Regions from separate parts of the Rahnella variigena genome, predicted to be linked through region 1. Evidence: predicted binding sites of a transcription regulator. Region 1 holds the regulator's gene; each other region holds the start of a gene.
What was found. The regulator PurR, encoded in region 1, represses purine synthesis genes. The targets are predictions, from matches to a motif close to CANGCAAACGTTTGCNTG.
Positions count from the first base shown of each region.

Region 2: purH (bifunctional phosphoribosylaminoimidazolecarboxamide formyltransferase/IMP cyclohydrolase) is a predicted target of PurR. The motif match lies at 977-994, and genes of this name have one in related genera.
Region 3: gcvT (glycine cleavage system aminomethyltransferase GcvT) is a predicted target of PurR. The motif match lies at 6,445-6,462, and genes of this name have one in related genera.

Region 1 is NZ_NSDJ01000001.1:2,542,068-2,553,066, reverse strand. It holds gene CKQ54_RS11960 (aldo/keto reductase) at 1-888, opposite strand, end outside; gene CKQ54_RS11955 (DUF1289 domain-containing protein) at 1,018-1,257, opposite strand; gene nemA (alkene reductase) at 1,451-2,548, shown strand; gene gloA (lactoylglutathione lyase) at 2,711-3,118, shown strand; gene rnt (ribonuclease T) at 3,210-3,926, shown strand; gene CKQ54_RS11935 (Grx4 family monothiol glutaredoxin) at 4,022-4,363, opposite strand; gene CKQ54_RS25990 (hypothetical protein) at 4,344-4,472, opposite strand; gene CKQ54_RS11930 (C40 family peptidase) at 4,827-5,732, shown strand; gene cydH (cytochrome bd-I oxidase subunit CydH) at 5,908-5,997, opposite strand; gene purR (HTH-type transcriptional repressor PurR) at 6,332-7,357, shown strand; gene punR (DNA-binding transcriptional activator PunR) at 7,408-8,313, opposite strand; gene punC (purine nucleoside transporter PunC) at 8,450-9,643, shown strand; gene cfa (cyclopropane fatty acyl phospholipid synthase) at 10,024-10,999, shown strand, end outside.
Region 2 is NZ_NSDJ01000001.1:1,054,633-1,065,631, reverse strand. It holds rRNA gene CKQ54_RS04945 (16S ribosomal RNA) at 1-487, opposite strand, end outside; gene purH (bifunctional phosphoribosylaminoimidazolecarboxamide formyltransferase/IMP cyclohydrolase) at 1,201-2,790, shown strand; gene purD (phosphoribosylamine--glycine ligase) at 2,836-4,125, shown strand; gene CKQ54_RS04930 (DUF1481 domain-containing protein) at 4,191-4,844, opposite strand; gene hupA (nucleoid-associated protein HU-alpha) at 4,896-5,168, opposite strand; gene CKQ54_RS04920 (YjaG family protein) at 5,360-5,950, opposite strand; gene nfi (deoxyribonuclease V) at 6,021-6,701, opposite strand; gene hemE (uroporphyrinogen decarboxylase) at 6,711-7,775, opposite strand; gene nudC (NAD(+) diphosphatase) at 7,847-8,632, opposite strand; gene rsd (sigma D regulator) at 8,731-9,246, shown strand; TPP riboswitch at 9,332-9,458, shown strand; gene thiC (phosphomethylpyrimidine synthase ThiC) at 9,581-10,999, shown strand, end outside.
Region 3 is NZ_NSDJ01000001.1:1,755,996-1,766,994, reverse strand. It holds gene CKQ54_RS08065 (DeoR/GlpR family DNA-binding transcription regulator) at 1-587, opposite strand, end outside; gene CKQ54_RS08060 (SDR family oxidoreductase) at 919-1,662, opposite strand; gene gcvP (aminomethyl-transferring glycine dehydrogenase) at 1,879-4,752, opposite strand; gene gcvH (glycine cleavage system protein GcvH) at 4,861-5,247, opposite strand; gene gcvT (glycine cleavage system aminomethyltransferase GcvT) at 5,310-6,407, opposite strand; gene ubiI (FAD-dependent 2-octaprenylphenol hydroxylase) at 6,717-7,943, opposite strand; gene ubiH (2-octaprenyl-6-methoxyphenyl hydroxylase) at 7,961-9,139, opposite strand; gene pepP (Xaa-Pro aminopeptidase) at 9,141-10,457, opposite strand; gene CKQ54_RS08025 (YecA/YgfB family protein) at 10,514-10,999, opposite strand, start outside.

The DNA of each region.
Region 1 (10,999 bases):
GTCGTAGCCCAGAGCAGCTTTACGAATGCGGAACCATTGCTGACGGGTCATGTCCAGTGACAATGATTTACAGGCTGATTTCACACGTTCAATTTTACCCGAACCGATAATCGGCAGAGGCTGAGATGGCAGACGCATCACCCAGGCGTAAACCACCTGTTCGATCGTATCGGCACCGATTTCGTTTGCCACCGCCTGAAGTTCGTCGCGCAGCGGCTGGAACTCTGCGTCGCTGAACAAACGACCGCCACCCAGGCAGGACCACGCCATCGGCTTAATACGCAATTGCTGGCAGAGATCTAAGGTGCCATCGAGGATCGCCGGCTGATGGATCGGGGAAATTTCCACCTGATTCGTCGCCAGCTGGAACGGCAGGCGTGACTGCAACAGGCTGAACTGAGCCGGAGTAAAGTTAGAAACGCCGAAATGTTTTACTTTGCCGCTTTTATGCATTTGCGTGAATGCCTCAGCCACTTCATCGGCATCCATCAGCGGATCCGGGCGATGGATCAGCAGCAAATCCAGATAATCGGTATGCAGATTACTTAGCGATTTCTCGGCACGTTCCACGATGTACTTTGTATCTGTAATGTAGTGACCGATTTTGTTATCAGGATTGGCCCGTGTTGCTATGCCACATTTACTGACCAGTTGCATTTTTTCGCGAAGGGAAGGCTTGAGTCGCAGAGCCTCGCCGAACGCGGCTTCGCACTGATAATCTCCGTAAATATCCGCATGATCGGCCGTGGTGATGCCCAGCTCAATATGCTGTTCCATGAAGGCCAGAATCTGTTGCGGCGTCATGTTCCATTCCATCAGACGCCAGTAACCGCAAATCAATTTTGAGAATACCGGGCCTTGAGGAGAAATCAGGGTACGCGCTTCCATTTTGAATCCCTTAAGTTTTTGATTTTCGACCGACAGAATACACAACGCCTGCGGCGCTGTATTGATGCGGGGCGTAAGAATTACAAAGAAGCAGACAGCCGTCACGACGCTGGCGGCCGGGATGAAAAATCAGAACAATTCCGGTTGTTCCGGCAAAGGTTCGTCGGGTTGCTTTCCGGCCCGCTGCTGACGTAAAAGACGCTGCTGGCATAACCGCAGAACATGGCGCTTTTCCGTATCCGTCATTTTCATCCAGCCGAAACGTTCCTCACGGCTGCGCAGGCAACCGCGACAATAACCGCGTTCATCGGCCTGACATATGCCACGGCACGGACTGGGGATTTCGAAAAACTCAAGTTGCTGGGCCACGCGTCCTCCGTAAATAACGGTGAACTTTTATTCAAGACGTTTTCTGTTCATCCTGCAAGAGGATCTGCAAAAAGGCACAGGGCGCGTAGTCAGGCAGAGGCCAGATACGATAGAAAGAGGCATTGCGAAACGATCGTGTAGCGGGAATTATGTTCCTTAATGCCATAACGATCAGTCCATTAAATCCGGAGTTATTGAAATGACCAAGCTTTTCACCCCCATTGTTGTCGGCAAAAATACATTGCCTAACCGTGTTTTTATGGCGCCCCTTACCCGCCTGCGCAGCATCGAACCGGGTGACATCCCTACCCCGCTGATGGGCGAATATTACGCGCAGCGCCACAGTTCCGGCCTGATCATTACCGAAGCTACTCAGGTTTCCTTCCAGGCGAAAGGCTATGCCGGTGCGCCGGGTCTGCACACGCCAGAACAAGTGGCTGCGTGGAAAAAAATCGTCGCAGGTGTGCATCAGAAAAATGGCCACATTGCGGTTCAGCTTTGGCACACGGGCCGAATTTCTCATAACAGCGTTCAGCCGGATAACCAGACGCCGGTTGCGCCTTCTGCTGTGAATCCTGAAACCCGCACCAGCCTGCGCGATGAGCAAGGCCACGCCATTCGTGTCGATTGCCCGACACCGCGCGCGCTTGAACTGAGCGAAATCCCGGGGATCATCAACGATTTCCGCCACGCGGCAGAATGTTCTGCAGAGGCTGGTTTTGATTACATTGAGCTGCATGCGGCGCACGGTTACCTGTTGCACCAGTTCATGTCTCCGGCATCTAACCTGCGTGAAGACGAATACGGCGGCAGCATTGAAAACCGTACCCGCCTGACGCTGGAAGTGGTCGATGCCGCTATCGGCGCTATCGGCGCAGACCGTGTGGGTATCCGTATTTCACCAATGGGTCCGTTTAACGGGCTGGATAACGGTGAAGATCAGGAGCAGGCAGCTATCTATCTGCTGGATGAGCTGAACAAACGTAAACTCGCTTATCTGCATATTTCTGAACCTGACTGGGCAGGCGGTAAACCTTACTCGGCTGAATTCCGTGCGGTGATCCGCGCTCATTATCAGGGCGTGATTGTCGGGGCCGGCGCTTATACCGCTGAGAAAGGCGAAGAACTTATCGAAAAAGGTTACATCGACGCCGTGGCTTTCGGTCGCAGCTATATCGCTAACCCGGATCTGGTTGAACGCCTGAGATCCCACGCTCCGCTTAACGATCCACAACCAGAAACCTTTTACGGCGGCGGTGCTCAGGGTTACACCGACTACCCGACGCTGTAATGATTAAAAAAGAGTAACACCATCCTTGCAGCAGAAGAGGCCCTCCTTCTGCTGCTTTTTTTGTTCAGGCCTTCAGCAACCGAGCGTCGTTTTACAGACAAAATGGTCTCTATCAGTTAGGCTTGAACCGATAATTCTCATCCTGCAAATAAAGAGGAACCTATGCGTTTACTCCATACCATGCTTCGTGTTGGCGATCTGCAACGCGCAATCAGCTTCTATACCGATGTGTTAGGCATGCGCCTGCTGCGCACCAGCGAAAACACTGAATACAAATACTCCCTGGCATTCGTCGGTTACACCGATGAAAGCGAAGGCGCAGTCATTGAACTGACCTACAACTGGGGCGTTGACAGCTACGACATCGGCACCGCTTACGGGCACATCGCTCTGGGTGTCGATAACGTGGCACAAACCTGTGATGACATCCGTAATGCGGGTGGCAAAGTGACCCGTGAAGCCGGTCCGGTTAAAGGCGGCTCCACCATTATCGCATTCGTTGAAGATCCGGACGGTTACAAAATCGAGCTGATCGAATCCAAACATGCGGGCCAGGGTCTGGGCAACTGATCCCCCTGAATGCTGAAAGGGGCGCAAATGCGCCCTTTTTTATTGCCCAATTTTTGCCGCAGCCCTGCAACGAACGGCAAAATTTGTCATAATGCGCGCTGAATTCGATGAAGATAAGAAACTAATGGCCGAGAATAGTGACATTAACGCCCTGAGAGGCCGTTTTCGTGGTTTTTATCCGGTAGTCATTGATGTTGAAACTGCCGGATTTAATGCCCAAACCGATGCGCTGCTGGAAATTGCAGCAATCACATTGAAGATGGATGAGGACGGCTGGCTGCAAAGCGATGAGACCGTGCATTTCCACGTAGAACCTTTTGAAGGTTCGGTACTGGTGCCGGAAGCGCTGGCGTTTAACGGTATCGATCCGACCAACCCGTTGCGCGGCGCAGTCAGTGAATATGAAGCCCTGCACGAGATTTTTAAAGTCATCCGCAAAGGGATGAAAGAGCAAAACTGTAACCGCGCAATCATCGTGGCGCATAACGCGAATTTCGATCACAGTTTTCTGATGGCGGCAGCCGAGCGCGCCGGGCTGAAACGTAACCCGTTCCACCCTTTCGCCACATTTGATACTGCGGCGTTAAGCGGACTGGTGCTCGGGCAAACGGTGCTGGCAAAAGCCTGTATCAGCGCGGGAATGGTGTTTGACAGCAGTCAGGCTCACTCTGCACTGTATGACACAGAACGCACTGCTGAGCTGTTCTGTGAGCTGGTGAACCGCTGGAAGCGTCTTGGCGGCTGGCCGTTGCCCCTGACTGCAGAAGAAGCGGAAGACGAAGCCGCGCAGCAGGAAAATCAGCAGTAATCCGTACGGCTGGCTGGATCCAGACATAAAAAAGAGCGACGCAATGTCGCTCTTTTTGTTTTCACCCTCCTCAAAGGACGGCGGCCTTCTTAGAATTACTCTTCAGAAGATTTGTATTTTTCAGCAGTTTCTTTAATCAGCTGCTGCAGTTCGCCGCGCTGGAACATCTCAACCACGATGTCACAACCGCCGACCAGTTCGCCATCAACCCACAACTGCGGGAAAGTTGGCCAGTTAGCAAACTTTGGCATTTCTGCGCGGATATCCGGGTTCTGCAAAATATCAACATAAGCAAAACGTTCGCCACAGGCTGAAAGCGCCTGAACAGCCTGAGCGGAAAAACCGCAGCTTGGCAGCTTTGGAGAACCTTTCATGTAAAGCAGGATCGGGTTTTCAGAAACTTGCTTCTGAATTTTTTCAATAGTTGGAGTAGTCATTTCTTGCTTCCTCAAGCCGGTACAGGCTGTCACGGTCATTACTCATCACGCGCGGCACCCAAAAACGGTGCGCAAACACAATACTTTCTATTGTAACGACGCCAGCCATCAGATAAAAACGCCATTTTTTGTGGGGTCTTTCTCAATACTGGCATTTTATTAAACAATTTTTGGCGGCTGCGCTGAACATCACATATTTAAAGATTCATCGAGAATAACATTTTTGCCGTTCGACGATAATGTCAGATTTGCCAAATCGCATTCTTTATCTCAAATATTAACCTGATGAAAAACGGTTATTTTTTTGACTAAAAATGGCGGATATTTCGACATAAAAAAAGCTATTAACTTTTTCTCACAATATGATCTAGAATCGAGTCAATTCGTGCTTTTTTGTCGGGTTCTTTTAGGCAATACTCTGACATCCCTGATGTTTAACCCAACCACTCATGGTAACGAAGCTATGCGCTTACTGTTCACGCTTTTTGTGCTGCTCTTTACCCAGCTGTTTCTTAATATGGCTCATGCGTCGCCACAGACCCGCGTCTCTGCCGATCAGCGAAAGAGTCATGTTAATTCCCTGACGCCGGAAGAAAGGCGAAAGCGAAAAACAGTGGCTGCGAAAACCAGTAAAAAAACAAAAGTCGCACCGGTGACAGAGAAAAAGACTCAGGAAAAAACATCAAAATCGAAGAAGGTCAGCAGCACCGAACTGGTCAGGCGCAAGACAACTTCTGAGAAAAGCGTTAAAACAACCCGGGCCGAAAGCAAAAAAGAAAAAACACTCAGGACAACGCGGGCCGAGAAAAAGACAGATAAAGCCACTAAATCACGAGCGCTTGCCAAAAACAGCAGTGAAAAAGTCAGCAAGAAAGAAGCGTATGGCCGACACCGTAAAGGTAAAAAATTACGCGAAGAAGACACCAAACCTATTACGCTGAGTGCGACACATAAAAAACGCTATCAGCACGCACAACAAACGGCGATGACTAAGCTGATGCACCAGGTCGGCAAACCTTATCGCTGGGGAGGAACTTCTCCGAATACCGGTTTTGATTGCAGCGGTCTGGTCTATTACGCTTATAAAGATTTGATCCGCATTAAAATGCCGCGCACGGCAAACGAGATGTACCACCTGCGCGATGCAGCGCCGGTGAAACGCGGCGAACTTGAAAGCGGTGATCTGGTGTTCTTCAGAATCAACAACCGCGGCGCAGCGGATCATGTGGGTGTTTATGTTGGCAACGGCAAATTCATTCAGTCGCCAAGAACCGGTGAAGACATCAAAATCACCTCACTGGGCGATGATTACTGGCAAGACCACTATGTTGGCGCACGTCGGGTAATGACCCCAAAAACAATCCGATAATAAACAATTCGTTAAGTCTGAAGTTTCGCTAATCAGCCATTGAATAGCACTTAACGAAGAGTTTCTGCAGGGAAGAGTATCGGCGGTAACGGTCACTGCGTAAAATTGAAAAGGGCGATTCCTGTGAAAGGTATCGCCCTTTTTTGTTGCGTCTCACTACTGTCTTAGTGCCAGATTAGTTCATCACTGCCGTGAAGCTGAAAGCGATAATCATGAGCAAAGCGCATACCGTGGTGATCAACGATAATTTCAGGTTGCTGTCCATCAAACCCCCTTTCGGATCAAGTTGTGGCGTTTCTTTTAGCCACACTAAATGTGTGCCAACGCATTTTCGCATAATTCACTTTTAAAATCTTCTGCTGAATGAAAATGTGAACATGACAATTTTACTTCCACTTTCATGCATTATAAGAGAAAATTGTCGGTTAACACGCCTGTGTGCCGGTCGATTTCACCCGAGAGCATTTCACGCCTCATTCTGAAGAATCCACCCAATGATTACACTGCCCTTTTAGATGTCCGCAGTGTAATCAGCGCAAGCAAACGATTAACATAATGCTAACGTGCTGAAGCACGGAAGTTCAGGAGTCATTCTTTACATGGCAACGATTAAAGATGTCGCAAAGCGCGCTGGCGTTTCCACTACAACCGTGTCGCACGTCATCAATAAAACACGTTTCGTCGCCGAAGAAACCAGGGAAGCGGTGCTGCTTGCCATTAAAGAGCTACATTATTCGCCGAGTGCCGTAGCCCGTAGTCTTAAAGTGAATAACACCAAGACGATTGGTCTGCTGGCAACCTCCAGTGAAGCGCCCTATTTCGCCGAGGTGATTGAAGCCGTCGAGAACAGCTGCTTCTCCAAAGGCTATACGCTGATCTTGTGTAACTCGCACAATAATCTGGAAAAACAACAGGCCTATCTGCAAATGCTGGCGCAAAAACGCGTCGATGGTCTGCTGGTCATGTGCGCGGAATACCCTGATGAATTACTTAATATGCTTGAAGAGTATCGTTCGATTCCGATGGTGGTCATGGACTGGGGCGAAGCGCGCAAAAACTTCACCGACAGCATTATCGACAATGCTTTCGAAGGCGGATATATGGCCGGACGCTATCTGATCGAACGCGGGCATCGTGATATTGGCGTGATCCCGGGACAACTGGCGCGTAACACCGGCGGCGGTCGTTTCCAGGGTTTTGTCAAAGCGCTGACGGAAGCCAATATCCCGCTTCGCGAAGAATGGGTGGTTCAGGGCGATTTCGAGCCGGAGTCAGGTTATCAGGCGATGCATAAGATTCTGATGCAGAAACAACGCCCCACCGCCGTCTTCTGCGGGGGTGATGTCATGGCGATGGGCGCAATTTGCGCCGCTGATGAACTCGGATTGCGCGTCCCGCAAGATATTTCGGTGATTGGTTACGATAACGTGCGTAATGCGCGGTACTTCTCTCCGGCACTGACGACCGTCCATCAGCCGAAAGAACGGTTGGGTGAGATGGCCTTTACTATGTTGCTCGACCGCATCGTCAGCAAACGTGAAGAATCACAGACCATCGAGGTGCATCCGAAACTGGTTGAGCGTCGTTCGGTGGCCGATGGCCCGTACCGTGACTATCGCCGTTAATGTTTGCCTTTAATCTTTTATAACGCCTGCTTTTGCAGGCGTTTTATTTCTCAGTCCCGCAACCATTCACGGTTCATCGTTTCTGTATCACCCATATATTCCAGCAACCACGCCAGTGAAGGTGACGGATTACTCTGGTCCCACGTCAGGCAACACGGGCTGTCAGGGAAGGTATTCTCCAGCGCCAGAACCTGCAATGTCTGCTGCTCAATGCGATGGCTCACGCGATGTACCGGCATCATTCCCACACATAAACCTTCACTCAGACATTCAAGCGCGCAGGTCCAGTCCGGCACAACCAGACGCCGCTGGTTATCGAGTGTCCAGGTATCACGCTTGGGCAACGTCCGCGAGGTATCTTCAAGACACAATGCGGGATAAGGCCTGAGCTGGTCATCACTGAGCGCACCCGGTAACTGCGCCAGCGGATGCTGCGGGCTGACCACGCAGTGCCAGTCCATAAACCCCATGTCGCGAAAACTGAAACGACCACCAACCGGTATCGCCCGCGTCGCACCGATTGCCACATCAGCACGTCCGTCAACCAGTGCGTCCCACACACCATTAAACACTTCGGAATGAATAATCAGTTCCGTATCAGGAAAATGACGATAGAAATCCAGCACCAGACGCCGGGTTCTTGCCGGTTTAACAATTCTGTCGACAGCAATACGTAACTCGCCCCGCCAGCCGTTGGCAACCTGCTGACACTGGCGTCGTGTAGCTATCATTTTTTTTATCAGAACCCGCGCTTCATCAACGAAAACTTTGCCCGCTGGCGTTAAAACGACGTCGCGGTGTCGACGTTCAAACAAGGGCACCGCCAGCCATTGTTCGAGCTGACGAACGGTATAGCTGATGGCAGAAGGCACCCGATGTAGATCCTGTGCCGCCGCACTGAAGCTTCCGGTTCTTGCCACCGCATCAACGACTTCCAGAGCGTATTCTGACCACATATTTTAGCCTTCAATATTTTTGATAGCAGAGTGCAAATATTAACGTTTCACAACGCTGTTATCAAAGCGTTAAAATCTGCCTCCGAACAGATCCCTGCATCAAATCATCTGCAATAAATAAATTAACGAGATAATAATGAAACCCTCCTTTGGATTTATGCTCTATCTGGCTGGCCTGAGCATGCTCGGCTTTTTAGCCACAGATATGTACCTTCCTGCGTTCAGCGCAATGCAAACTAGCCTGATGACCAGTCCGGGAATGATCAGCGCCAGCCTGAGTATTTTTCTCGGCGGATTCGCCATCGGACAATTGCTGTGGGGACCGCTGTCAGACCGCATTGGCCGCAAACCGGTTTTACTGCTCGGTCTGACACTGTTTGCCGTCGGCTGCCTGGGCGTGATTTGGGTCGAGAACGTGCGCGCCCTTCTGGCGCTGCGTTTCTTACAGGCCATGGGCGTCTGTGCCGCCGCAGTGACCTGGCAGGCAATCGTGGTGGACCGTTTTTCAGCGGATGTCGCTAAAAAAACCTTCGCCAGCATTATGCCTTTAGTGGCACTTTCGCCGGCGCTGGCTCCTTTGCTTGGCGCCTGGGTGCTCAATCATTTTGACTGGGAAGCGATATTTGCCCTGCTGACTGCGGTCGCCGCCCTGTTGCTTATCGCCACCTTCACGCTGCGGGAAAATAAGCCGGCAGAACACAAATCTGACGAAAAAGCGGGCTTTGGCACGTTGCTGAAGTCGCGCGTTTACAGCGGTAATGTCATGATTTACGCTGCCTGTTCCGCCGGTTTCTTTGCCTGGCTGACAGGTTCACCGTTTATTCTGAGTGATATGGGTTATTCGCCGGGCGTGATTGGCCTGAGCTATGTTCCGCAGACCATCGCTTTCCTGCTCGGTGGTTTCGGCTGCCGGTTGCTTATCAGTAAGGTAGATGGGAATAAAATTTTACCCTGGCTGCTGACAGGATATGGTCTGAGTGTTACGGGTCTGTTCTGTGTCGCCATGTTCACTGATGCCGGGTTGGTGAGCTTGTTGATCCCGTTCTGTTTCATGGCTCTGGTGAATGGCGCAATCTATCCAATTGTTGTGGCAAATGCATTAATGCCATTTCCTGCTAATACAGGGAAAGCGGCTGCGTTGCAAAATACCCTGCAATTGGGATTGTGTTTCCTCGCCAGTTTGCTGGTTTCCGCATTTATTGCGCAACCATTAATAGCGACAGTCACCACCATGCTGTCTACACTATTGTTGGTAGTTTTGGGCCGGTGGATGTCTGTGCGGCACAAAAATCCGCAATATACAGAGCAAAAGTCGGAGCAGGAAGCCTGAGTAAGCCTTGAAAGTTAATCGTTATAATGACCATAAGTTACAATCACTTACTGGTCATTTTCATTCGTGACGATTAACTATTGAGAATGCCTGCCGGCGAGCCTATACTCAACAAAACCCAATAAAATAGCATTTTTACAAAACTTTTATTACATACTTAAACCGGACGCGCGGAATGCGTCACACTATTTTTTCTAGTACGTTTTTCAAGGATGATTTTCCTGCGTGACTTGTGCCCGCAGGCGTTCTTCTAAATTTCCTCTGTTGGTGTCGGATATCGGACGAGGCGCTAGTCGTCTGTTCTCATAAAGACCTGCAAAAAATAGCCTTTGCTTTTCCCGGCAGGTTAATAAGTCAGAAGAGAAAGTGATGGAGAAGCTATGAGTTCATCGTGTATAGAAGACCTAAGCATTCAGGATAATCAGTGGTATCGGATAGCCAGTGAAATGCTGGCGATGGCAGACATCCAGGTAAATGGTAATCGCCCTTTCGACCTTAAAGTAAAAAACACTGACTTTTTTAAGCGTGTTTTACAGGAAGGTTCTCTGGGTCTGGGTGAAAGCTATATGGATGGTTGGTGGGAATGTGACCGCCTTGATATTTTTTTCCAGCGTGTTCTCCGTGCAGGTTTGGAAAATAAACTCCCCCACCATTTTAAAGACACTCTGCGGGTAGCCGCGGCACGCCTTACCAATTTGCAATCGCGTAAACGTGCATGGATTGTCGGCAAAGAGCATTATGATTTGGGCAACGATTTATTCACGCTGATGCTCGACCCGTATATGCAATATTCCTGTGGCTACTGGAAAGAAGCAACAACGCTGGAAGAAGCGCAGGAAGCAAAACTCAAAATGATCTGCGATAAACTGCAATTAAAACCGGGGCAGCGTTTGCTCGATATTGGTTGCGGCTGGGGTGGATTGTCAGAGTTTGCGGCACGCAATTATGGTGTCAGTGTCGTTGGTGTCACTATTTCCGCAGAACAACAAAAGCTCGCGCAAAAAAGATGTGAAGGACTGGATGTCACGATCCTCCTACAGGATTACCGTGACCTCAACGATCAGTTTGACCGGATTGTCTCGGTCGGGATGTTCGAGCATGTCGGTCCGAAGAATTACCAGACATACTTTAATGTCGCCAAACGTAATATCAAACCTGACGGCATTTTCCTGCTGCACACTATTGGTTCTAACAAAACAGATCTTAACGTCGACCCGTGGATTGATAAATATATCTTCCCGAACGGCTGCCTGCCTTCTGTTCAGCAAATTGCGCAAACCAGCGAATCTTTGTTTGTCATGGAAGACTGGCACAATATCGGCGCGGATTATGACCGTACACTGATGGCGTGGCATG
Region 2 (10,999 bases), 1.5 Mb from region 1:
TAACGTCAATGTACAGTGCTATTAACACTGAACCCTTCCTCCTCGCTGAAAGTGCTTTACAACCCTAAGGCCTTCTTCACACACGCGGCATGGCTGCATCAGGCTTGCGCCCATTGTGCAATATTCCCCACTGCTGCCTCCCGTAGGAGTCTGGACCGTGTCTCAGTTCCAGTGTGGCTGGTCATCCTCTCAGACCAGCTAGGGATCGTCGCCTAGGTGAGCCATTACCTCACCTACTAGCTAATCCCACCTGGGCACATCCGATGGCGTGAGGCCCGAAGGTCCCCCACTTTGCTCTTGCGAGGTCATGCGGTATTAGCTACCGTTTCCAGTAGTTATCCCCCTCCATCAGGCAGTTTCCCAGACATTACTCACCCGTCCGCCGCTCGCCGGCAAAGTAGCAAGCTACTTCCCGCTGCCGCTCGACTTGCATGTGTTAGGCCTGCCGCCAGCGTTCAATCTGAGCCATGATCAAACTCTTCAATTAAAAGTTCGATTTGCTTAAACAAGTTAAGCGGTGCTCAGAGATTACTTCGTAATAATTCAACTAAATGAATTACTGCTTGGTCACTCTAAGACTTGACATTGCTGTCAATAAATATTTTGCCACCGAAGTGGCTGATATCGTCTTGTGAGTGCCCACACAGATTGTCTGATAAATTGTTAAAGAGCAGTGAGTTACGCGCTTTCGCTTGCTAACTCGAGGTGGCGTATATTACGCTTTCCTCATTCAGTGTCAACCGTTTATTTCATCCGATTGCCGCTGTTTTTAATCTTTCCGACCCGGTTACTTCGTGATGTTGTTCACGTTGTTCCCTGTCGATGGAGCGGCATTATAGGGAGTTCTCAGCAGGCCGCAAGGGCTAATTTTAAGAAAAATCACTGTTTGCTGCATTACACAGCAAACACACTGCTTATACCGTGTTTTACACAGATTTATCCACAGGGGAGCAGGAATCTCAAATTTTGCGAGCGTCGCGCAATCGTTTTCGCTACAATTTCGCGCGTCAGTTTTCGCAGCCCTTTATGGGTAATAATGAAATACCGGTTGCCGGAGGGGAGTTATCCGAGCTCAGTCCCGCGTTTTCTGCAAATTGCTCTCAATAATTTTCTCTATATAAAGAGAAGGAGAGAAGAAAAGCGTCACTGAACTCCGATAACGCTCTTTACTGCGACTCCAAAGCCAAGGATACAACCACCATGCAACAATCTCGTCCAATCCGCCGCGCCCTGCTCAGTGTTTCTGACAAAGCCGGTATCGTAGAATTCGCCCAGGCCCTGTCTTCGCGTGGCGTTGAATTACTTTCCACTGGCGGAACTGCCAGTCTGTTGGCTAAAGCCGGCCTGCCAGTCACTGAAGTGTCTGACTACACCGGTTTTCCGGAAATGATGGATGGACGCGTCAAAACTCTGCACCCGAAAGTTCACGGCGGCATTCTCGGTCGTCGCGGGAAAGATGATGAAATTATGGCGCAGCATTCTATTGCGCCAATCGACATGGTGGTCGTTAACCTTTATCCGTTCGCACAAACCGTCGCTCGCCCGGACTGTTCACTGGAAGATGCAGTAGAAAACATTGATATCGGTGGCCCGACAATGGTTCGCTCGGCGGCGAAGAACCACAAAGACGTCGCCATCGTGGTGAAGAGCAGCGACTACGCTTCTATTATAGAAGAGATGGATTCCAACAGCAGCTCGCTGACGCTGGCGACCCGTTTCAATCTGGCGATCAAAGCTTTCGAGCACACGGCCTCTTATGACGGCATGATTGCCAACTACTTCGGCACCATGGTGCCGGCTTATCACGGCGATACCGAATCCGCTTCCGGACAGTTCCCGCGCACACTGAATCTTAACTATATAAAGAAACAAGATATGCGTTATGGCGAAAACAGCCATCAGAACGCGGCCTTCTATATAGAAGAGAACGTCAGCGAGGCTTCGGTTGCCACTTCTACCCAGCTTCAGGGCAAGGCGCTTTCTTATAACAACATTGCGGATACCGATGCCGCACTGGAATGTGTGAAAGAATTTGCTGAACCGGCCTGCGTCATCGTTAAACATGCCAATCCTTGCGGCGTGGCCATCGGTGACAGCATTCTGGCCGCTTACGAGCGCGCCTATCAGACTGACCCGACATCCGCTTTCGGCGGCATTATTGCCTTCAACCGTGAACTGGATGCCGAAACAGCAAAAGCCATCATCAGCCGTCAGTTTGTTGAAGTGATCATTGCGCCATCTGTCAGTGCCGAAGCTCTGGCCCTGACCGCAGCCAAACAAAACGTTCGCGTACTGACCTGCGGGCAATGGGAAGATCGTCAGAAAGCACTGGACTTCAAACGTGTTAATGGCGGCCTGCTGGTTCAGGATCGCGATTTGGGTATGGTTGATGCGGCTGATCTGCGTGTGGTTTCAGAGCGCCAGCCGACGGAGCAGGAACTCACAGATGCGCTGTTCTGCTGGAAAGTCGCAAAATTCGTGAAATCCAACGCCATTGTGTATGCACGTGACAAAATGACCATCGGTATCGGCGCTGGCCAGATGAGCCGCGTTTACTCCGCTAAAATTGCCGGTATTAAAGCCGCCGACGAAGGTCTGGAAGTCGCCGGTTCTGTCATGGCTTCTGATGCTTTCTTCCCGTTCCGCGACGGCATCGATGCAGCAGCAGCAGTAGGCATCACCTGCGTTATTCAGCCTGGCGGTTCTATCCGTGACGATGAAGTGATCGCCGCGGCAAACGAACACGGCATTGCGATGCTGTTCACCGACATGCGCCACTTCCGTCATTAATTTTCTTTTAGCGGGTGCGATGCGCCCGCTCACCGGAGTCTTCGAATGAATATTTTAATTATCGGTAACGGCGGGCGTGAACATGCACTGGCATGGAAGGCATCGCAGTCACCTCTGGCTGATAAAGTCTTTGTTGCGCCTGGCAATGCCGGTACCGCGCTGGAGCCGTTGCTGGAAAATGTGGACATCGCCGCCACTGACATCGCCGGTTTGCTGGCTTTCGCCAAAAGTCATGATATTGACCTGACCATCGTTGGCCCTGAAGCGCCACTGGTAATTGGTGTGGTGGATGCTTTCCGCGCAGCCGGTCTGAAAATCTTTGGCCCGACGCAGGAAGCAGCGCAGCTGGAAGGTTCTAAAGCTTTCACTAAGGATTTCCTGGCTCGACATAACATTCCAAGCGCTGATTATCAGAACTTCACTGAAATCGAAGCTGCGCTGGCTTATCTGCGCAGCAAAGGCGCGCCGATAGTCATCAAAGCTGATGGTCTGGCAGCAGGTAAAGGCGTCATTGTTGCGATGACGTTGAAAGAAGCGGAAGACGCCGTTCACGACATGCTGGCAGGCAATGCTTTCGGCGATGCAGGCCATCGCATTGTTATTGAAGAATTCCTCGACGGCGAAGAAGCCAGTTTCATCGTTATGGTCGACGGCACCAATGTGCTGCCGATGGCGACCAGTCAGGATCACAAACGCGTGGGTGACGGCGACAGCGGCCCGAATACCGGCGGCATGGGCGCTTATTCTCCGGCGCCGGTAGTGACCGATGAAATTCATCAGCGCGTCATGGATCAGGTTATCTGGCCGACCGTTCGTGGGATGGCGGCAGAAAACAACACTTATACCGGTTTCCTGTATGCAGGTCTGATGATCTCAGCTGACGGGCAGCCAAAAGTGATCGAGTTCAACTGCCGTTTCGGCGATCCGGAGACTCAGCCGATCATGTTGCGTCTGCGTTCAGATCTTGTGGATCTTTGCCTCGCCGGTGCTGAAGGTCGTCTGGGCGATAAAACATCAGAGTGGGATCCGCGCCCGTCGCTGGGTGTCGTGCTCGCCGCGGGTGGCTATCCTGCCGATTACAAAACCGGAGACGTTATCCACGGTCTGCCGCTGGAAGAAGCGCCAGATGGCAAAGTCTTCCAGGCCGGAACCCGCTTGCAGGATGAACGTGTGGTAACGAATGGCGGCCGCGTATTGTGTGTGACTGCGTTAGGCAAAACCGTGGAAGCGGCTCAGGCACGCGCTTATGATTTAGCAAAAGATATTCACTGGGAAGGCAGCTTTTGCCGCAAAGACATCGGTTATCGCGCTATCGACCGCGAACGTAATCAGTAATTTTTTCCGTCCCGACGATCAACAAAGGCACGCTTCGGCGTGCCTTTTCTTTTATCAAAACGGGATCAGAGGTCAGACTCTTTCGGTTCCCATTTACAGAAATCTTCATTGGCGACCAGCAACAGCTCGTTGCCCTGCGGTGCCGTCAGCCAGGCTAGCCCCAGATTATCATTACTGCGACTGGCTCGTTTCGCCAGCCAGACCTGTGAACGGACAGTGAGCGCCGGCGTCACTTGTTCACCTGCGCAGGTCGTTATGATGCCTTTGCGCCAGCGAGCCTGAACCAGGCGGACATTCCCTGCCTGCAGCGCATTGCTCAGGTCGAGGATTTTTGACGCTTCATATTTATAGCGTTCGATTTCATCAGAGGATAATTTTTCCCGACGCTCCGGGAGCTGTCGCTGCATAAAGCTGACATTGCCACCCTCGTCAAAACGCAGCATGACGCCCAAATCCGTTTTGGTGGCATGAGTTTCTTTAATCAGGTGCAATTGCCCCTGCTGGAATTCGTATCGGGTGATGATCGTATCGCCGCCGAAATAGGGGCTATAGACGTTGAGAATGGTTTGAGGCTCGTGCTGGGCGGTATCTTCACGCCAGAGCCGGTTGATTCCCTGATCAGCAACATAACCGCTGGCAAAGAATAACTCAGAACCTTTATCAGAACTACAACCCACCAGACCGAGCACCAGTAAACCTGCTACCAACCTGGGGGTGATAAACTGAAGGGGCCTAAAAACCCCTCCGCTTATTCTTTTCACTGCAAGCAATTACTTAACAGCGTCTTTCAGAGCTTTACCAGAAACGAACGCAGGCACGTTTGCAGCTGCGATTTTGATTTCTTTACCAGTCTGTGGGTTACGACCAGTACGCTCGTTACGATGATTTACCTTGAAAGTCCCGAAACCAACCAATTGTACAGCATCACCTTCTTTCAGAGACTCGGTAATAGCAGACAGAGTAGATTCAAGAGCAACTTTGGCCTGTGCTTTGGAAAGATCAGCTTTGTCCGCAATTACATCAATCAGTTGAGTCTTGTTCATAAGTTATCCTTTACAGTGTGTTTATCGTTTGCAAAGCATCGAGTGCGACGGATATGCCGATTGACAGCACCCTCCTGCATACACGCACCGATAGCCACTTTTTTTTACGCACCCCAAATGTAGACCAGACAGGGTGCGGATGTGAAGCCTTAAGGCACGACAAATCAGGCGTTAAATCACGTTTTCTTGCCTTATTGCGCTAAATTTATGCCGATGTTACTGACAGCGGCTTCACGCAGGTCAGAACGTAACCCTTTTATTAATTCCAGGTCACGCTCTTCACAGTCAGCCAACAGGCGAAAAATCTCCCATTGGATGTCCCATTCTTCTTCAACGGCAGGGATGACCTTGAGTTCTTCATCGGTCATTTCTTTACCTGCCTGAGTCATTTCCAGCATCGCGACAGTACGAATTGACGTCTCACTCACCGCAATGGCATGAGACAACGTTTCGCCGCTTAGACGCGAATGAATCAGTTCGCCTAATGCAATACACGCATCAATCGCCGGATAAACCCCGTAGAGATCGTAATCATCGGAAGAAGGCACCGCTTCCTCCAGTTTTTCGAGCTGTGAGTCAAAATTGACCTTGGCGTCTTTTACCACCAGCGTTTCCCAGATTAAGTCCAGGATACGACGGTAAAGCTGTGCTTCGCCAAACCCGGTTTCCAGGCAAAATGCCTGATAGTTCGGGTACATGCGTTCGCACAAGCTCGCCATAAACGTCACGTGTTGCCAACTTTCCAGCTTTTCGAGACGTAAATGAATTGGATTACGTAACATGAGTTGATCTCGTTAACTTTTCTGCGCGGGAGTTTACCTGAAATAAATCAATATCCCTATTCCTTGATTCCTAAAGATCATCACTCAAGCGTTGCCAGCGTTGAAACGACGCCCGGTTTGATGCCACGGCATCCGCCCAACGGGTCGGTTCCGGCAGCCGATATTGCCGCATGCATTGTTCCACCCAATAAAGAGAAGAATCCATGCTGATCCGATTACCAGGCGAGATGAACAATGGATTACAGCGTAGCTTGCTTCGCCACACCCAGCCAATCTGTTCATCGCCTTCATACAGCCCCTGACTGCTGTGTAGCGCTTCACCTAACGGCAGGAACTGCCCGCATAAACGGCTTTTCGCCACACCAATGGTCGGCACGTCAATCATCAGGCCAAAATGACTGGCGACACCGAGCCGCCGCGGATGCGCGATCCCCTGCCCGTCAACCAGAACCAGATCAGGGTGCGATGAGATTTGCTGCCAGGCTTGTAAAAGTGCGGGGAGCTCACGGAAAGAAAGGAAACCAGGAATGTAGGGCATGACGGTCGGAATGCGGGCTATCTGGTATTCGACCAGCTCCAAAGTTGGATAACTCAGAACAGCGACCGCCGCGCGGGTGACTTCACCGCCCTGCTCAAACCCGACATCCACACCGGCGATCAACGACGGTGTGGTGAATTCAGGCGGATCCTGCAGTTCAATCTGATCTGCGAGGATCCGTTGCTCTTCACGTAACGCGCGCGTGTCGATCATAATGCCATGTTACTCGTGATACTGGCGGGACAGGCTGTGTACCGCTTCCACAAAAGCTCCCGCATTTTCTGGCGGAACGTCCTGGTGGATACCGTGGCCAAGATTAAACACATGGCCATTACCTTTGCCGAAACCAGCCAGAATGGTTTCCACTTCCTGCTCAATCCGCACCGGTGAGGCGTAAAGCATGGAAGGATCCATGTTGCCCTGAATCGCCACTTTGTCGCCAACCCGACGGCGCGCTTCAGCAATATCGGTGGTCCAGTCCAGACCCAGCGCGTCACAACCCGTTGCCGCCATCGCTTCCAGCCACTGGCCTCCGCCTTTGGTAAACAAGGTCACCGGCACACGGCGGCCTTCGTTTTCACGAATCAGGACATCGACGATTTTGTGCATGTAGTTAAGAGAGAACTCACGGTAATCGCGAGGTGTCAGCACGCCGCCCCAGGTGTCAAAAATCATCACCGACTGCGCGCCCGCTTTAATCTGAGCATTAAGGTAAAGAATGACGCTGTCGGCCACTTTATCCAGCAACAGGTGCAAGGTAGACGGATCGGCGTACATCATTTTTTTAATTTTGGTAAAGGCTTTGCTGCTACCGCCTTCAATCATATACGTCGCCAGAGTCCACGGGCTACCGGAGAAACCGATAAGCGGCACTTCACCTTTCAGGTTTTTACGGATGGTACGCACGGCGTTCATCACATAGCCCAGCTCCATTTCAGGATCCGGAACCGGCAGCTTTTCGACATCAGCACGATTGGTCAGTGGCGAAGAAAAACGCGGGCCTTCACCGGCTTCGAAATACAGCCCCAGCCCCATCGCATCAGGAATGGTCAGGATGTCGGAGAACAGGATCGCTGCATCCAGCGGATAGCGACGAAGCGGCTGTAAAGTCACCTCACAAGCCAGTTCGGCATTCTTACACAGCGACATAAAATCGCCGGCTTCAGCGCGGGTTTCTTTGTACTCCGGCAAATAACGGCCAGCCTGACGCATCATCCACACCGGTGTAATGTCCACTGGCTGACGTAACAAAGCACGCAGGTAACGGTCGTTTTTCAACTCATTCATTCTTGCTCTTTCCTTCAATATTCGGGCCGCCCGACAATCATATGACGGCATTCTATCACGCAAAACTGACGCTAGACCTCGTCGTCTTCGCTTTCTGCGCGGCACTGCGCAACTGTGTCTTCAATCAGACGACGGGCAATCGTGCCGGGCGGTGGCAGCTGTGGCAGCTGGTCAAAGCGGTACCAGTCAGCGTTAAGCAGCTCTTTCGGGTCGTGTTTAATATCGCCGCTGTCGTAATCCGCCATAAATGCCATCATCAGCGAATTGGGGAACGGCCACGGTTGGGAACTGACGTAACGGACATTCTTCACGCGGATATTACTTTCTTCCATGACCTCGCGAGCCACGGTTTCTTCCAGTGTTTCACCGACTTCAACAAAGCCAGCCAGAACCGTGTGAATGCCATTACGATGACGGACGTGCTGCGCCAGCAAAATCTCATCACCTTTGCGGATTGCTACAATGATGCAGGGCGCAATCTGCGGGTAATAGCGTTCGCGGCAATTCCCGCAAAGTGCGGCCCACTCGGTCTTACTGACGTGCATTTCATGCCCGCAGTATCCGCAGAACTTATGAGAACGATAAAATTCTGACAGCTGCACGCCGCGCCCGACCAGCTGGAATAATCCGCGATCCTGATCCAGCAGCTGACGGGCAGAAACCATATGATTTGGCATTGTCTGACGGACCAGCCAGACAGGTTCACCCTGCCATTCACCAATCTGACGCGCCGTTTTACCGGTCAGAGAATATTGTGCGGCGCTGCCAAACGGCAGTTCGCCCTCAGGCAGCCACAGCTTGCCTTCCTGGCTGATAACCCACCAGCCGTTATGTTGCTCAGTAATCTGTAATTCCATAATTGTTGTTGCATAACCTCGTCGGGACTGACAATCTGAGTAAGATATTCACATATTAGTAACTTTTAGTTACTTTTTTATCGCTCACGGAGTCAACCATGCTAAATCGTCTGGAAAGACTGACCCAACGCGTTGGTGGCAGTAATGAGTTAGTGGATCAATGGCTGCACGCGCGCAAAGAGCTGCTGGTTTCGTACTGCACTTTGGTCGGCCTGAAACCCAATAAAGAAAAACATACCCCTCTCAACGAAAAAGCGCTGGATAACTTTTGCCATAACCTGGTGGACTATCTTTCTGCCGGTCATTTCCATCTGTATCAGCGGATCATTGATGAAGTCGAAGGTGCGAACAGTCCGATAAAATTGCAGGCTGCGAAAATATACCCTGCACTGGAGCTGAACACTGAAGCTATCATGGCTTTCCATGATAGTTACACTGAAAATGATATTGATGATGACAATGCTTTCGCATTTCATTATGCATTATCCGATGTAGGTGAAGCGTTGGATGCGCGTTTTCAGCTGGAAGATCAATTGATTATTCTGGCATTTGACCGCAGCAATCATGAAGAAAAACCCCCTGCAAATGAAGAACATCTCGCCAGACCGGCTTAACGCTTTGTCACATTAAAACTCTGCACCTGTTTGTGGTTTTAATTGTAGTTTTAGTTGTAGTTTCAAAAAACGCCTCCTATATTGAGGCTTCTTGTCGGAGTGCCTAGCGCATAATTTTCTCGCGAAGATTACGCCAGGCTGAGACCGTTAATTCGGGATCCGCGGAACCTGATCGGGTTAGTACCCGCGAAGGGAACAAGAGTAATGTTATGCGTTCAGCTCACTCTGGCATTCGCCTGCATCAGGCCGCCTGTGCTGCACCGCCCATTTTTACTCCTGCCGTAAACCTCCAGACAAGCAATTTTCCATCACGTTTTTTTGCGAGGAATTTGCTATGTCGAGTACCCAGAAACCCGTTATTTCCGAAAAGAAAGCGTCTAATCGCCGTGAACAACGTGCGCAGGCTCAGTCGTTTATCGACAGTTTGCAGGGCGAAGCCTTCCCCAATTCCCGCCGTATTTATCTTGAAGGTGACCGCAAAGATATTCGCGTGCCGATGCGTGAAATCCAGCTCAGCCCGACACTGGTCGGCGGTGGCAAAGATAATCCGAAGTTCGAAGAAAACGAAGCCATCCCTGTTTATGACACCGCCGGACCTTACGGGGATCCGTCAGCAGTTATCGACGTGCACACCGGTCTGGAAAAATTACGTGCCCGCTGGATAAAAGAGCGTGCGGACACGGAGGAACTCCCACAGGTCAGCTCCGGCTTTACCCAGCAACGGCTGGCGGACGAAGGGCTGGATCATCTGCGCTTCGAACATCTGCCGCGTCCGCGTAAAGCCATGTCTGGCAAAAATGTTACGCAACTGCATTACGCACGCAAAGGCACGATTACCCCGGAAATGGAGTTCATCGCCATTCGCGAAAACATGGGCCGCGAGCGGATCCGTGGTGAGATTTTGCGCCAGCAACACCCCGGTGAAAGCTTTGGCGCGCATTTGCCTGCCAATATCACCGCAGAGTTTGTGCGTCAGGAGGTCGCCGCCGGGCGTGCGATTATTCCTGCTAACATCAACCATCCTGAATCAGAGCCGATGATCATCGGGCGTAATTTCCTGGTGAAAGTGAACGCTAATATCGGCAACTCAGCGGTGACATCATCCATCGAAGAAGAAGTCGAGAAGCTGGTGTGGTCAACGCGCTGGGGCGCAGACACCGTGATGGATCTCTCCACCGGCCGTTATATTCATGAAACCCGCGAATGGATCCTGCGTAACAGCCCGGTGCCGATCGGCACGGTGCCGATTTATCAGGCGCTGGAAAAAGTGAACGGCGTGGCCGAAGACCTGAACTGGGAAATGTTCCGCGATACCCTGCTGGAACAGGCCGAGCAAGGCGTCGATTACTTCACCATTCATGCCGGTGTCTTGCTGCGTTACGTGCCGATGACGGCCAAACGTCTGACCGGCATTGTGTCGCGTGGTGGTTCGATTATGGCGAAATGGTGTCTGTCACATCATCGCGAAAGTTTCCTGTTTGAGCATTTTCGTGAAATTTGCGAAATCTGCGCCGCCTACGATGTCTCCCTTTCATTGGGCGACGGCTTACGTCCGGGCTCAATTCAGGATGCCAATGACGAAGCACAATTCGCTGAATTACGCACGCTGGGCGAACTGACCAAAATTGCCTGGGAATACGATGTGCAGGTGATGATCGAAGGTCCCGGGCATGTGCCGATGCAGATGATCCGACGCAACATGACCGAAGAACTTGAACACTGCCACGAAGCGCCGTTCTATACACTCGGCCCG
Region 3 (10,999 bases), 790 kb from region 1:
TTACTTTCACGGATGCCGCCTTCGTGACTGATGCCGTGACAGGAGAAAAACAGTTTGTTGATGACGAACTCTTTCAGCATTTGCTCGGCCAGTACGCCGACGAAATCTTCGTATTTCGCCGAGTATTCACCGCCCAGTCCGATCACCCGCACGTTAGCTTTCACCGCCAGCGTCTGGATGATGTGAACCGAGTTGGTCAGCACCACCAGCTGAATATCGGGCAACTGACGCGCCAGAAACCAGCTGCTGGAACTGCTGTCGAGCAGCAGGCAATCGCCGGGATTGATTAGCTGTAACGCCCGTTTGGCGATGCGCGTTTTACTGTCCGGCGACTGATTACTGCGGTCACGGAAGGATTCACCCTGTTCAATCTGCGAAGGCACATAGGTTTTTTCGCCCGCCGAATGCTCCATAAACACCGCGCCGCCGTGGCTGCGTAACAGCACGCCACGCTTTTCCAGCAGCGCCAGATCCCGCCGCGCGGTTTCCAGCGAGATGCGACATAACTGCGCCACTTCCTGTACCAGGATGCGTCCGCGCTGGCTGAGAATTTCGGTGATATAACGATGTCGCTCTACTGGCAGCATGTGGTGATTCCTCTTTCCCGATGTCAAATAGGATACGCAGCCGGGTATTTACGGAATGCGCAGTGCCTCAAAGGCGAATGTGCGCATTTTTTGCCACAATCGTCCTGTGATAGTTGTCACGAAAAGGTGAGAAAAGATGAAATGTTAAAGTTTGGATCTGTGGCGGGAACGGCATTAAATCGTCATTTGCGTTGCAACAAGACAGCAACAGATTTGCAAACGGTCACAATTCCTCGCGCAATCTGATGACCGTTAATGACCGATTGTGTGGAGTTGACCGTTTAAGGGGAGTGAACGGGGAGTGATCCCCGTTATCGGTGACTGATTCTGATTACCTGCCGCCTGCCAGCTCGAGAAAGCTGCCGGTGGCGTAAGAGGCGGAATCCGACAGCAGCCAGGAAATTGCCTGTGCGACTTCTTCCGGCTGACCGCCGCGCTGCATCGGCAGATTGGCTTTCACGCGATCGACACGCCCCGGCTCTCCGCCGCTGGCATGCATTTCGGTATAAATCAGGCCGGGACGCACGCAGTTTACGCGAATACCGTAAGCCGCCACTTCCAGCGCCAGACCGGTGGTCAGGGTATCCACCGCGCCTTTCGATGCCGCGTAATCGACATATTCGCCCGGTGCGCCCAGACGGGAAGCCGCTGAGGACACATTCACAATTGCCCCGCCCTTTCCGCCATGCCTATGCGACATGATTTTCACCGCCTCTCGGCAGCACAGGAAATACCCGGTCACGTTAGTAGACAGGACTTTATTGATACGTTCGGCGGAGAGATTTTCAATGGTGGTCTGCTGGAACAAAATCCCGGCATTATTCACCAGCGCGGTGATCGGGCCGAGTTCGGCGCTGAGCTGTTTGAACATCGCGACAACCTGCGCTTCATCGGCAATATCAGCCTTCAGCGCAATTGCTTTGCCACCAGCCTGATGGATTTCATCGATAACAGATTGTGCTGCGGTTTCGTTATTCAGGTAATTTACACCGACGGCGTAACCCTGCTGCGCAAGAAGAAGAGCCGTTGCACGGCCAATGCCGCGGCTGGCGCCGGTGACGAGAGCGATTTTCATTGAATACTCCAGTGGGGGAAGTGAGCAAAGTGCTTACACCTCCCCCTGCGAAGGAGGAGGTTGGGAGGGGGTTTTAAGGACTAACACTTTGACAAAGCAAACTTTAATTTTTGGATTCTTACCTTAATACCCCACCCCAGCCCTCCCCTTGGCAGGGGAGGGAGCAGACCGAGTTTTTAATTCCCCACCCTTCTCAGAGAGGAGCAGAACGGAGTCTTACTCGTAATCTGACATCGGTACACACGAACAGAACAAATTCCTGTCCCCGTACACGTCATCCAGACGTTTCACGGTCGGCCAGTATTTATTGTCGTAACCGGCCGGGAATACCGCCACTTCGCGGGTGTACGGATGGTTCCAGTCACTGACCAGTTCATTCTGCACGTGCGGCGCGTTCACCAGCGGGTTGTCTTCCAGCGGCCATTCGCCTTTCGCTACACGGTCGATTTCACTGCGAATTGCCAGCAGCGCATCAATGAAGCGATCCAGTTCCACTTTGCTTTCGGATTCGGTCGGCTCAACCATCAGCGTACCGGCAACCGGGAAGGACATGGTCGGCGCGTGGAATCCGTAGTCGATCAGACGCTTGGCGATATCCATTTCACTGATACCGGTCGTCTCTTTCAGCGGACGAATATCCAGAATGCATTCGTGCGCCACACGGCCATCACGGCCGGTATACAGCACCGGATAGGCGTCTTTCAGACGGGTCGCGATGTAGTTGGCATTCAGAATTGCCACCTGGCTGGCTTGTTTCAGACCTTCCGCGCCCATCATGCGGATGTACATCCAGCTGATTGGCAGGATGGAAGCGCTGCCGAACGGAGCCGCAGAAACCGCGCCGTTTTGGGTCAGCACGCCGTCAATCTGCACCACGCTGTGACCCGGAACGAACGGAGCCAGATGTGATTTCACACCAATCGGGCCCATGCCCGGACCGCCGCCGCCGTGAGGGATACAGAAGGTTTTATGCAGGTTAAGGTGCGAGACGTCCGCGCCGATGTAACCCGGAGTCGTAATGCCGACCTGCGCGTTCATGTTCGCGCCGTCGAGATAAACCTGACCGCCGTACTGATGCACAATCTGGCAAACTTCACGGATGGTTTCTTCGTAAACGCCGTGCGTTGACGGATACGTCACCATGATGCATGACAGTTCGTCGCCCGCTTTCGCGGCTTTCTCACGCAGGTCACTCAGGTCGATGTTGCCCTGTTTGTCACACGCGACTACCACCACGGTCATGCTCGCCATTTGCGCGGAAGCCGGGTTGGTACCGTGCGCTGAACTTGGGATCAGGCAGATGTGACGACCGCTTTCGTTACGGCTTTCGTGGTAACGACGAATCGCCAGCAGACCGGCGTATTCGCCCTGTGCGCCGGAGTTTGGCTGCATACACACAGCGTCGTAACCGGTGAGCTGAACCAGCCATTGTGACAGCTGACCAATCATTTGCTGATAACCGCCAGCCTGTTCTGTCGGACAGAACGGGTGCAGCTCGGCAAATTCCGGCCAGGTAATAGGGATCATTTCTGCCGCAGCGTTCAGTTTCATGGTGCAGGAACCCAGCGGGATCATCGCCTGATTCAGCGCCAGATCCTTTTTCTCCAGACGGTGCATATAACGCATCATCTCGGTTTCGCTGTGGTACTGGTTAAATACCGGATGGGTCAGAATCGGATCCACACGCTGCATCGCCGCAGGAATAGAGTTGCTGTCGGTCGATGCAGCTTTATCCAGTTTGTCGATATCCAGACCGTTGTCGTCACCCAGCAGGGCAGCAAACAGAATCTGAACGTCTTCGCGGGACGTCGCTTCGTCCAGAGTGATACCGACTGCGCCGTGAATGTCAGTACGCAGGTTCAGACCGAAACTCAGCGCGCGTTCCAGCACGGCGGCTTTGTCTTTAACTTCAACGGTCAGCGTATCGAACCAGCTGTTATGACGCAGCGTCAGGCCGCCCTGTTTCAGGCCAGCGGCCAGAATGTCGGTCAGACGATGAATGCGTGACGCAATGCGTTTCAGGCCTTCAGGGCCGTGGAATACCGCATACAGGCTGGCAATGTTCGCCAGTAAAACCTGCGAGGTACAAATGTTGGAGTTGGCTTTTTCGCGGCGGATATGTTGCTCGCGTGTCTGCATCGCCATACGCAGTGCAGTTTTGCCCGCGGCATCACGGGAAACCCCGATGATACGGCCCGGCATGGAACGTTTGAATTCGTCTACGCACGCGAAGAAGGCCGCGTGCGGACCGCCGTAGCCCATCGGCACACCAAAGCGTTGCGCGGAACCGAAGACCACGTCTGCGCCCTGCTTGCCCGGTGCGGCCAGCAGAACCAGCGCCATAATATCAGCGGCAACGCTGGTAATAATTTTGCGGGATTTCAGTTCGCCCAGCAGCGCGGTGTAATCATGAACTTCGCCGGTGGTGCCAACCTGCTGCAACAGCACGCCGAACACGCCTTCCAGCTCGAGCACTTTTTCCGCTTTATCAACGATGATGTCAAAACCAAAGGTTTCCGCACGGGTGCGTACCACATCCAGCGTTTGCGGGTGCACGTCGTCCGCCACGAAGAAACGGTTAGCGTCTTTCAGTTTGCTGGCACGTTTTGCCAGCGCCATCGCTTCGGCGGCGGCAGTCGCTTCATCGAGCAAAGAAGCAGAAGCCAGATCCAGACCGGTCAGATCTAACGTCAGTTGCTGGAAGTTCAGCAATGCTTCAAGACGGCCCTGCGACACTTCCGGCTGATACGGCGTGTACGCGGTATACCAGCCCGGATTTTCCAGCATATTGCGCAGGATAACCGGCGGCGTCAGCACCGCGCTGTAACCCATACCGATGTAGGATTTATAACGCTGGTTCTGGCTGGCAATGGCTTTCAGCTCAGCCAGCGCCTGATGTTCCGTCACGGCATCGCCGACGGCCGGTGGCCCCGGCAACTGGATATCGACCGGAACGATCTGCTGGATCAGCGCGTTTAAGGAATCCGCACCGACCGTTTCCAGCATTTGCTGTTGCTGCTGAGAAGACGGACCGATATGGCGGCCGATAAAGGCTTCGCTGTGTTCGAGTTGGCTGAGAGTCTGAGTCATTTGCTACGCATTCCTGAAATCTGCTGGAGGTGTCTTGGGATACTGACAAAAGCTACGGGTCGGGATCTGCCCCGCAAGCGGCTTGCGGGGCGGGTAAACAGTGTTTAATTAGTCTTCAATGGATGCTGAATAGGCATCTGCATCAAGCAGCTTAGCCAGTTCGCTTTCGTCTGACGCTTTAATCTGGAACAGGAAACCGGTGCCGTATGGCTCGCTGTTGACCAGCTCCGGAGAACCTTCCAGTTCGCCGTTAACTGCAACGATTTCGCCGCTGATTGGAGAATAAATATCTGACGCCGCTTTGACGGATTCAGCTACGGCACAGTCTTCACCGGCAGCCACTTCGCGACCGACTTCTGGCAGATCAACGAAAACCATGTCGCCCAGTAATTCCTGCGCGTGTTCGGTGATGCCTACGGTGTAAACGCCGTTGCCTTCTGAACGTACCCACTCGTGGGAAGAGGCGTATTTCAAATCTGCTGGAACATTGCTCATGTTATTTTCTCCAAAAAAGTGCTTAATTCAGCGTTAACTGGATAATTTTTATTACGAATTCTTTACTGCACCAGCGGTTTGCCGTTACGGACAAAACCTGGCTTAGTGACTTTTACCGGCATTTCGCGGTTACGGATTTGCACAATAGCGTTTTCGCCAATGCCCGCCGGAACGCGCGCCAGTGCAATGCTGTAGCCGAGCGTCGGAGAGAATGAGCCGCTGGTGATCACGCCTTCCAGCGTGTTGCCCGCGCTGTCGGTGAATCGCACCGGCAGTTCGTTACGCAATACGCCTTTTTCGGTCATCACCAGGCCAACCAGCTGTTCAGTGCCCTGCTCACGCTGTCTTTCCAGTGCGTCACGGCCAATAAAGTTACGGTCTTCCGGGAGCCAGGCGATGGTCCAGCCCATGTTGGCCGCCAGCGGTGACACGCCTTCGTCCATTTCCTGACCGTAGAGATTCATGCCAGCTTCCAGACGCAGCGTGTCGCGCGCGCCCAGACCGGCGGGTTTCACGCCTGCGGCCAGCAGTTTCTGCCAGAAATCCGCCACCTGCTCTTGCGGCAGCGCGATTTCATAACCCGCTTCGCCGGTATAACCGGTGGTGGCGATAAACAGATCGCCCGCCTGAACGCCAAAGAACGGCTTCATGCCCGCGACCGCTTGTTTTTGTTCAGCGGTGAACAAGGTTTCCGCTTTTTCTTTCGCCTGCGGCCCCTGCACAGCGACCAGCGCCAGATCATCACGCACCGTCAGTTCAACAGCGTACGGTTCTGCATGCTGCGAAATCCATGCCAGATCTTTCTCGCGTGTAGCGGAGTTAACCACCAGACGGAAATAATTTTCGTTGAGGAAGTAAACGATCAGGTCGTCGATCACGCCGCCGGACGCATTGAGCATGCCGGTGTACAGCGCTTTGCCGGGAACGGTGAGTTTGGCGACATCGTTCGCCAAAAGATAACGGAGGAATTCACGGGTACGGGCACCGTGGAGATCGACAATGGTCATGTGCGAGACGTCAAACATACCGGCATCCTGACGCACGATGTGGTGTTCATCCAGCTGGGAGCCATAATGCAAAGGCATCATCCAGCCGTGGAAATCGACCATACGCGCGCCGCACGCAACATGTTGTTCATAAAGCTGAGTCTGCTTAACCATCTTATTCCTCATTTAATTAAGTGCATAAACAGCACACCGCGCAAACGATACCCTCGCTCGAACTTACCACTGAATCTCCCTGCTAACCATAAGTTAAAATATGCAGAGCGGGATAAATGTCAGTGATTTCACAAGGGCATTGTGCAGAGTTTTTGACTGGCAAACTGGGGTTTGTGACGCAAAATCTACAAATAAACATCAAAAGTGTCGATGTTATATAACGACAAGGCCGGATTTCTCACCATTTGCAGAATGAGAAATCCGGCCCCGGATTAGAAAATGTAATGGAAAAACTGAGCTGAAATTAGATTATTTCAATCGAAGTGAATCGTCCTGTAACCACTCAGGTAAATCATTCAGCCCCATCGCCTGACGCACCAGTTTCGGTTTCACGCCCGGCAGAGAATCCGCCAGCGTCAGGCCGATATCCCGCAACAGTTTTTTGGCAGGATTGTCACCGGCAAACAGTTCGCGGAAGCCCTGCATCCCTGCCAGCATCAGCGCGGCGCTGTGTTTGCGGCGTCGCTCGTAACGGCGTAAATACATGTGCTGGCCGAAATCTTTGCCTTCTTTTTGCAGTCGTCTGATTTCAGATGCCAGTTCTGCGGCATCCATGAAACCTAAGTTGACGCCCTGACCGGCCAGCGGATGCACGGTATGCGCCGCATCGCCCACCAGCGCCAGACGTGGTCCGGCAAAGCTGCGGGCATAACGACCGGTCAGCGGGAAGGTCAGGCGCTCGCTTTCTAAGGTACAAATACCCAGACGCAGGTCAAAGGTACTGGCGAGGATTTTGTTGAACTCTTCAGGCTCCAGCGCGCTCAGGCGCTGTGCTTCATCCGGCGAAACTGACCAGACAATAGAAGACAAATGGGTATCGGCCAGCGGCAGAAATGCCAGAATGCCTTCGCCATGGAAGACCTGGCGTGCAACAGACTGGTGCGGTTCTTCAGTGCGGATGGTCGCAACCAGTGCATGATGGCGATAATCCCAGAATGTCAGCGGGATATCCGCGTGCTGACGCAGCCACGACTGCGCGCCGTCCGCGCCGACCACTAACCGTGCGGTGAGCTGACGATCATCGCTGAGGGTGATAAACGCCTCGTTTTCGCCCCACGCCACATTTTTCAATGTAGCCGGCGCGAGCAAAGTGATGTCGGAAGATTTTTCCGCACGCTGCCACAATGCGCGATGTATCACCTGGTTTTCAATGATGTGGCCGAGATGGCTGAAACCGTACTCTTCGCCACGGAACGCGATTTTACCGAAGCTGTCGCGATCCCAGACTTCCATCCCCTGATAGGCATTTGCACGCTGAGCAATAATGTTGTCCCAGACGCCGATATATTTCAGCAGACGTTCACTGGCAGCATTAATAGCTGAAACCCGCAAACCCGGCTGGTCCGGTAGCGGTGAATCGAGATCCGGCAGCTTGTTTTCCAGCACCGCCACGCGCAGACCGCTGCCCTGTAAACCACACGCCAGCGCCAGACCAACCATTCCGCCACCGGCGATAACCACATCAAAAGATTGCATAATTTTTCCTGTAAGGCTTAACGGTCAACCCAACCTAAAGTTCTGCGGGTAAACGCATCGCGCAAGGGCGTAATGCCTTCCATCGCCAGTAAACCGAGATTACGTCCGACCATTAACGGCAGCCAGCGGTTGGCAAATAGGTGGATCAGGCCATCGGTCACGCCGACGGTTGCCTGCTGATCGGGCTGACGACGCTGCTGATAGTCACTCAGTACGCGGTAACTGCCGACATCGCTGCCATTCGCCGTCGCGTTAGCCAGCGTTTCCGCCAGCGTCATGACGTCACGCAGCCCGAGGTTAAAGCCCTGTCCGGCAATCGGATGCAGCGTTTGTGCTGCATTGCCGACCAGTGCCAGACGATGGCTGATATGACTGTTGGCTTGCTGTAATTGCAGCGGATAGCTGAAACGTTTACCGGCCTGTTTTATGGTGCCCAGACGCCAGCCAAATGCTTTTTGCAGCTCGCTGAGGAACTGCGCTTCGCTCCAGTGATCAATCTCTTCTTTCGCTTCGCGCGGATGACACCAGACCAGCGAGCTGCGTCCATCGGACATCGGCAGCAGTGCCAGCGGCCCGTGTTTTGTGAAGCGCTCAAAAGCACGATTGTGGTGCGGCTCGCTGGTTGCCACGTTGGCAATGACAGCGATCTGACCATAATCCTCACGCTGCCAGCCAATATTGCAGGCTTTTGCCAGCGAAGAATGCGAACCGTCCGCGGCGACAAGCAGCTGCGCGGTCAGCGTTTCACCGGTATCAAGCGTGACACTGGCAGAATCCTGAGAACGCGCGACATCGGTGACTTTTGCCGGGCAATGCAGCGTGACGCCGGGGGCATTTTTCAGCATGGCAAACAGCCGTTTGCCGACTTCATGCAACTCGACCACCTGCCCGAGCGCTTCCACGCCGTAATGCGCGGCATTGAGATTCACAAAAGCCGCATGACCGCGATCACTGACGTGGATATCACGAATTGGCGTGGCAATAGCTTTCAGGGCCGGCCAGATGCCAGCACGGGCTAACTGCTGGCAGGTGCCCTGCGCCAGCGCAATCGAGCGGGCATCAAAACCAGGATGTCCATGATGTTCCGGCGCAGTGGCTTCCACCAGGTGCACCGGCAAACTGCCCTGCGTCAGCGAGGAAATCGCCAGCGCCAGCGAGGCACCGGTCATTCCGCCGCCAACAATGACTATGCTCATATTATTTCTGTGCCGCCGCCATTAATGCTTCAATTTCATCGGCTTCTTTCACCACATCGCCGGTCAGAATTTCAATGCCGGTGGCGGTGATCAGAATGTCGTCTTCGATACGGATACCGATGCCACGGTAAGCTTCGGGTACGTCCGCGTCCGGCGCGATATACAGGCCCGGTTCAACGGTCAGTACCATGCCAGGTTCCAGCGTACGGCTGCGATCTGCCGAGCCGTAATGACCCACGTCATGAACGTCCAGCCCAAGCCAGTGCGATAAACCGTGCATGAAGAACTGTTTGTGCGCCTGCTCAGCGTAAAGGGTTTCAACGTCGCCCTTCATCACGCCGAGTTTGATCAGGCCTTCAATCATCACGCGCACTGCGGCTTCGGTTGCGGCCTGAATGCTGCTGCCCGGGCCGAAGACTTCCAGCGCTTTGTATTCTGACGCCAGCACGATGTCGTAGATTTCGCGCTGCGCTTTGCTGAATTTGCCGTTCACCGGGAACGTACGGGTAATATCACCGGCATAGCCCTGATATTCACAACCGGCGTCGATCAGCACTAAATCGCCGTCACGCAGTTCGCATTCATTTTCGGTGTAATGCAGAATGCAGCCGTTTTCGCCGCCACCCACGATGGTGTTGTAGGACGGATAACGCGCGCCGTGACGGTTAAATTCGTGATGAATTTCGCCTTCAAGCTGATATTCAAACATGCCCGGACGGCATTTTTCCATCGCACGGGTATGCGCCAGCGCGGTAATGTGTCCGGCGCGGCGCATGATGGCGATTTCTTCCGGTGATTTGAACAGGCGCATGTCGTGCACCCACGGACGCCAGTCAATGACAGTCGCAGGAGCAGAGAAATTCTGGCGGAAGCCTTTGCGCAGTTTTTCCATGGCACGGTTTACGATTTCATCGGCATAGGCGTAATCGCCTTGCGCGTGATACACCACATCAAGGCCGTTGAGCAGCAGATGCAACTGGTCGTTGATGTCGTCAAAAGGCAGCGCTTTGGTCACGCCAAGTTTGGCGGGCGCGGCATCCTGACCTAAACGACGGCCAAACCAGATTTCAGCGGTGAGATCACGCACACGGTTAAACAGTACGCTGTGGTTATGATTTTCATCACTTTTCACCAGGATAAGCACCGCTTCCGGTTCATTGAAACCGGTGAAGTACCAGAAATCACTGCTCTGACGATACGGGTATTCACTGTCGGCACTGCGTGTTGCTTCCGGCGCAGAAAAAATTATCGCAGCGCTTCCCGGTGCCATCTTCGCTAACAGCGCCTGACGACGATTCTCAAACTCTTGCTGAGTCATCACCTTCTCCTGAAATCGTTTTAATGTGTGCAATGTTCGGTTAATGCCATCAACCACTAATGCAATGTACGGTGGTTTTCCGCAGCCGTCGGGCGGCTGTGACCAAATTCACCAAAGCAAAGAATCGCCGCGACGCGAACGTATTCGACAACTTCCTCTAAAGATTGCGCCAGTTGTTCCTGATCTTCATCTTCGTCGTAACCGAGTTGCGCGATGCTACGCAAATCATCGATAGCTTCACCGACTTCGCCTTTCACTTTAGCAAGTTTAGGCTGCATCATGCCCAGACCGAGCAGGAAATGGTTCACCCATCCGGCCAGCGCATCGGCACGCTCAAAGACGTGTTTGTCATCGTCAGGCATCAGCATTTTAAATTCAAAGCTGTCATCTTCGAGGGTATCTGACGTCACTTTGCGCAGTTGTTGCAGCAAATCTGCCAGCGTGTGCGGGAAGGCCATGCCTTCGTTTGTCAGGTCATGCACCATCGTCAGCCAGCTGCCGTCGCGATTGCCACCGCACAGCAAGCCACTGATCAAACCGTG